One region of the Bacillus pretiosus genome, then DNA from elsewhere that is predicted to be linked to it. Evidence: riboswitches for the same ligand, from Rfam matches in the RefSeq annotation. Region 1 holds a riboswitch; the other holds the start of a gene.

What was found. A riboswitch is a leader RNA that binds a small molecule or an ion and turns the genes downstream of it on or off. The one in region 1 is predicted to bind S-adenosylmethionine.
Region 2: linked by a shared signal. The riboswitch ahead of ACU8YW_RS01070 (ABC transporter permease) and the one ahead of ACU8YW_RS07275 (Na+/H+ antiporter NhaC family protein) in region 1 are both predicted to bind S-adenosylmethionine.

The regions. Positions count from the first base shown of each region.
Region 1 is NZ_CM129593.1:1,385,570-1,388,774, reverse strand. It holds gene ACU8YW_RS07275 (Na+/H+ antiporter NhaC family protein) at 92-1,408, opposite strand; SAM riboswitch class I at 1,503-1,608, opposite strand; gene ACU8YW_RS07270 (ribonuclease FAU-1 family protein) at 1,729-2,247, opposite strand; gene gltP (glutamate/aspartate:proton symporter GltP) at 2,314-3,205, opposite strand, start outside.
Region 2 is NZ_CM129593.1:183,286-186,490, forward strand. It holds gene ACU8YW_RS01060 (hypothetical protein) at 248-751, shown strand; gene ACU8YW_RS01065 (DUF3951 domain-containing protein) at 770-904, opposite strand; SAM riboswitch class I at 1,301-1,406, shown strand; gene ACU8YW_RS01070 (ABC transporter permease) at 1,541-2,458, shown strand; gene ACU8YW_RS01075 (ABC transporter permease) at 2,475-3,205, shown strand, end outside.

The DNA.
Region 1 (3,205 bases):
AGGATGATTCACTCTTTTATCGCACATAAAAAGCCGTACAGAGAACATTCTCTGTACGGCTTTCATTACTATTCATAAACTTCATTTTAAATTATGCTGTTTTGTGATACTCTTTCTTTCCCGCTACTTTAGAAAACCTCGGGAAACCAATTAATATAGAAATAATTCCACATACTCCAACTAAGATAGGATAAAACGCATATGGTAACAATTCAATCGGAGATAACGCCGCAAATCCTGCTGCCGTTAACATTTGCGCACCATACGGAATTAACCCTTGCACACAACATGAGAAAAGATCTAATACACTCGCTGATTTACGAGGATCAATTTCATATTGATCTGCAATGTTTTTCGCAAGTGGACCTGTAAAAATAATAGAAATCGTATTATTCGCTGTACACATATTCGTCATACTCACTAAGCCAGCGATACCGAACTCTGCTCCTTTTTTCGAACGAATGTTACGAGTTAAAATATTCATTAAATATTGAATACCACCATTATATTGAATCAGTTCGACCATACCACCAATTAAAATAGCAAGTAATACTAACTCCATCATACCGCCCATTCCAGTCGTTACACTTTTAAAGAAACTCTCTAACGTGTAACTCCCATCTAAAAGACCTATAACGCCGGATAGTACAGTTCCACCAGTTAACACAATAAGTACATTCCAACCAAGCAATGCTGTAATAAGTACTCCTGCATACGGTAAAATCTTTATCCAGTCAAAGCTATGCGCTTTAATCTGCGTGTCACTTCCTAAAGTAACGATTACTAATAGTACAACTGTAATAATAGCTGCTGGTAATACAATTAAAAAGTTCGTTTTAAACTTATCTTTCATTTCTGTTCCTTGTGAACGTACAGCTGCGATTGTTGTATCTGAAATAAATGATAAATTATCCCCAAACATCGCCCCACCAACAACAGTAGCCATCGTAAGTGCAATAGAGATATCAGTTTGCCCACTAATACCTACAGCAATTGGTGCTAATGCAGCAATTGTTCCCATTGAAGTTCCCATCGCTAATGAAATAAATGCCCCTATAACAAAAATTCCAGCTACGATAAATCCTTGCGGTAAAATGGATAACGCTAAATTAACTGTAGAATCAACGCCGCCCATCCCTTTTGCTGTTTCAGAAAATGCTCCTGCAAGTACAAAAATCAGAACCATAATCATAATATCCGGGTTCCCTGCACCTTTAGCAAATCGTTCTACTTTTACATTAAAACTTTCTTTACGATTCATTGCTAAAGCGACTCCTACAGCAATTGAAATTGCTACAAGTATCGGCAATTTATAGAAATCACCTGTAATAATTCCAGAACCAATAAATAGCGCCAAAAATATCCCAAGTGGTAATAAAGCCAAACCATTTCCTCTCGTTTCTTTCAAAGTACCATCTCTCCCTAGTTTCAACCTTTTTCTAATGAATAACAAAAGACCTCTTCCAATGAGAAGAGGTCTTATACATCTATAAGGAACGCTCTTCTCATCTTTCAAGCACATGCTTGCTGGATTTGGCACAGCACTCTGAAATCGAGTCCGCTGCCGAGGCATCGTAGGGCCAGTCCCTCCGCCTCTCTTTATAAGAAGGTTTCATATTTATTTTTTAATAATAATTTCTTCCCTAACTTTACTCGCTTACAAAACAAAAGTCAATTATTTTTTGTATAGATTTTTTTGGTAATTATACAAAAATTTGAATACAACAATCATTTTAACTTTTTGATTTCTTCTTCCAATATTGAAATCCAATAAAATTCACTATTTTTTATTGCATCTATTATCCATTTCGTAGTGTACCAAGCTAACTCATACTCTTCTTTTGTAACATCGTCACTTTTATAAGCATCCTCTAGCTCATCTTCATCCAATATATACATTTTACCGTTCGGTAATAACACTACATCTAAATATAAATCATCAAAATACGGTAAACCACGGTCGTCAATTTTATATTCTTTCGCCACATCGATATAATATTGCACTAATTTTTTCTGATCATCTAACATAGCTGTAATCGCAAAGTTTTTCCCGTCTATGAAATATTGAATCCACGTATATTGATTCCCTGCGATACAAAGTTCTTTACTATCATATTCTTTACAACTAGGTTCTCTTACCTTTTTTATTTCTAATATTCCTAGCATTCCTTCTTCCACTTGCTTAACCGTATAATCCTTCTCTATTAGTCGCTTCCACGAAGAACCGTCACCATATTTACGTTTCATTACGTCCGCTCCCCTTCTATATAGAAAAGCCCCCACATATTATGTGAGAGCTTGTTCAAATTATAATTAAGCTGCTTGACCTTTTTCAGAAATCTCTTTCAAATAAGCTTGTCCTTTTTCAGCGTCATATTGACCTTCCCACTTAGACATAACTACAGCTGCTAAAGAGTTTCCTACAACGTTAACTGCTGTACGAGCCATATCTAAAATACGGTCAATACCAGCGATAAAGGCTAAACCTTCAGCTGGAATACCTACTGTACCAAGTGTTGCTAATAATACAACGAATGATACGCCCGGTACACCCGCAATACCTTTTGATGTAACCATTAATACAAGTAATAATGTAATTTGTTGTGTAATGGATAATTCAATACCGTACATTTGCGCTAAGAAAATTGCTGCAATTGCTTGATATAAAGTTGATCCATCTAAGTTAAATGAATAACCTGTCGGAATAACGAAAGATGTAATTGCTTTCGGACAACCGAATTTCTCCATTTTCTCCATGATTTTTGGTAAAACTGTTTCTGAACTTGCTGTAGAATATGCTAAGATCAGCTCGTCTTTTAAAATCTTAAAGAATTGGAAAATGTTAATTCCAAATAGTTTCGCTGTAAGTCCTAGTATGACTACAACGAAGAAAATCATCGCACCATATACAACTATGACTAATTTCCCTAATGGAATTAATGAAGATAAACCAAACGTCGAAACTGTTACACCAATTAATGCGAATACACCAAACGGTGCAAATTTCATAACTTGGTTAGTCACGTAAAACATCGCATCTGCTACACCTTGGAAAAATTGAAGAACCGGTCTTCCTCTTTCACCAATCGCCGCAACTCCTAAACCAAATAGTACAGAGAAGAAGATAATCGCAAGCATATCGCCCTCAACCAATGATTTCATAATATTCGTTGGAACGATATTCACAAATGTATCTGCAAACGAA
Region 2 (3,205 bases), 1.2 Mb from region 1:
TGTTTGCGTTATGCATATGTAAGTCTAGCATGGTTTGTTCTTTATGTGTGCTTACAGTTTTGTAAGGTGATGTAGTAAAGCAGTGCAAAAGTTATTTGCATAAAGTGACGATACTGTGACAAAAATGTAGGCATGTATATTAAGGTAGCGTCTTAAGTGTAAAAAGTAGGATGTTCTCGGTATAATAACAAGTGGAGATAAAAGAAACTATAATGAGTAGTAGCTGTAGATAAAAGGAGAAGAAGAGATGAAGAAGGTTTTGGGTATTGCTGTAATGGGAAGTATGATCCTTCTAGCAGGATGTAATGGAAATAAAGATACGAAAGAACCGAAAGAAAAGGTAGAGCAATCTACTGAGCAAACAGAAGAGATGAAAGAATACCGTGCAGTACATGAAAAATACGATATGAAAATGAATAAAGAAATTAATAAAGCACTACAGTTATTTGAAGTGGCAAAAGAAAAGGGCGGTAAGGAAATAACGAATGCTACATATAAAGAAGATGTGCAAAAGGTAACGACTAGCATGTTAGAAGATATTGATAATATACGTAAAGAAATTCGTGTTCCAAAGTCGAAAGAGCAAGAACATGAGGTATACGCTGGTTTCTTGAATGAATCGGAACAAGCAATGAAAAAATTACAGAAGTTAGCTAAAGAAGAAGACTCATCATTGATTCGTGATATAGAAATTAACTTTGCAACAGCATCAACATACTATAAACGTTTTCAAGCAGAAACGAAAAAATAACCTTGCGTACGCGCAAGGTTATTTTTTCTTCTTACCATCTCCGTCTTCATCCTCGGATACTAATACATTTTGTTTTTCGTGAAATTCAGAGATTGTTTGTCTGGTAATATTATCGAATGGAGTATAAAAAGAAGTGATACGTTTCTTTTTAATAAAGAGTTTATCCCGCTATTTGCCGGGCAGTAAGACCCCCACCTCAAAATTCAGTGAAAGCAAAGAAGTTAGGTAGGGGATCCACTGCCCCTAAAAGCCCGATTGGTTCAACTAATAATCAGTGGGGGATGCCCCCACTGATTAAAGTTTCACTTTATAGACCCCGATGATGACAAGTATAACGATTGTTAATGGTAATCCTATAGTAGCAAGAAGCAAGGGATCCATCTTATAACTTCTTTAATATTATTTCTTTTTATTATAAGAGAAAACTGTAATTTCGATAAAAGGATTGAAAACTGATTTTTCTAAATATATCCAATTTGATTGACTTTTCATTTTTTCAGAATTATAATTCAAAATATACAATTTGAACCAAATAATAATATAGCAATTTACTTATCCAGAGAGGTAGAGGGACTGGCCCTATGACACCTCAGCAGCGGGTTCTGTAACAGGAACACCGTGCTAATTCCAGCAAGCAAGTCTTGAAAGATAAGTGATGGGCCTTCGTTTATTAAGCCTTGATCTTATTTCTTAAGATCAAGGCTTTTTGTGTTTTAAGAAGCGGAAAAGTAATAGGAACAAATATGTCAATAAAACAAAGTAAATACATTTGTTTAGGGGGTTATTGAAGTGTATGTTATTAAAAAACTATCGGTTATGGTGTTCACGCTATGGGTCATTACAACAGTAACATTTTTGATTATGCATATCATTCCAGGGGATCCATTTTCATCAGATGCGAAAATCTTTCCTGAAGAAGTGATACAAAACATGAGAGCGAAGTATCACCTTGATGAACCGTTATGGAATCAATATGTTGCTTATTTAGATGGCGTAGTTCATTTTGATTTTGGTGAATCTGTTCAATCCACAGGTCAAGGTGTATCAGAAATTATAACGACAGGATTTGGTCCATCAGCGATTATTGGTTTACAAGCACTTGTTATTTCATTATTAGTCGGAATTGCAGCAGGTACATTTGCAGCTCTATATCATGGGAAAGTAATTGATTATAGTGTGAGCTTACTTGCGATTCTCGGTATTTCTATTCCAAGTTTTATTTTAGCACCACTATTTATACAAGTATTTGCTATACAATTTGAACTTTTACCAGTAGCGTCTTGGGGCACATTCGAACATACGGTATTGCCATCCTTCGCATTAGCGTTAGGACCAATCGCGGTTATTACAAGATTTGTTCGCTCTAATATGATTGAAGTTTTGCAGAGTGATTATATTAAGCTAGCGAGAGCGAAAGGCATACCAATTAAGAAAATCATTATAAGACATGCTCTTCGAAATGCGATTGTTCCGGTACTTACATTTGTTGGACCGTTAATGGCTGGACTTTTAACAGGAACTTTCGTTATTGAAAAAATATTTTCCATTCCTGGTCTAGGAAAATATTTTGTAGATAGCATTTTTAACCGGGATTATCCGGTCATTATGGGAACAACGATTTTCTATAGTGCATTATTAATTTCTTGTATTTTCATTACAGATATTATTCACCGTATTGTGGATCCGCGTATTCGTTCTATTACGTAAGGAGGGGGGCATTTAAATGGGAGCTTATGAAATCAATAAACAGTTATTAACGAATGAGGAGAAAAAAGAATTAACGATAAATAAAGATCAGCAAACGATTAGTCGAAAGAAGGAAGTGTTTCGCAAGTTTATATCAAACCCTATAGCAGTTTTAGGGGCAGTGACGTTATTACTAATTATTATTTTCTCACTGGTTGGCGAAAGTTTAACGGCATTTACTGCGAGTGAACAAGTAAAAGAAGCAACAAACCTCCCACCTAGTAGTGAGCATTGGTTCGGAACAGATGATTTAGGAAGGGACATATGGGCGCGCACCTGGGCTGGAGGGAAAATTTCACTAACAGTTGGATTAGTGGCAGCGGCTCTTGATATAGGAATAGGTGTACTAATCGGGGGCTTTAGTGGATATGTGAGAGGACGTAGTCGCCTTGGAACGTTAATTGATGAGTGGATTGTACGAGGGATTGAAGTGTTATACGGTATCCCATATTTATTAATTGTTATTTTATTATTAATCGTTATGAAACCAGGGCTTTTTACAATTATTATTGCCCTTGCATTAACAGGATGGATTGGCATGGCACGTCTCGTTAGGGCACAAGTATTATCTTTAAAGCAAAGAGAATTTGTTATTGCAGCAGAGCGATTAGGTACATCGCATATGAAGATTATATACGGACACATCATTCCGAATTTAACAGGCATTATTATCGTAAATTTATCATTTACAATTCCAGCAGCTATTTT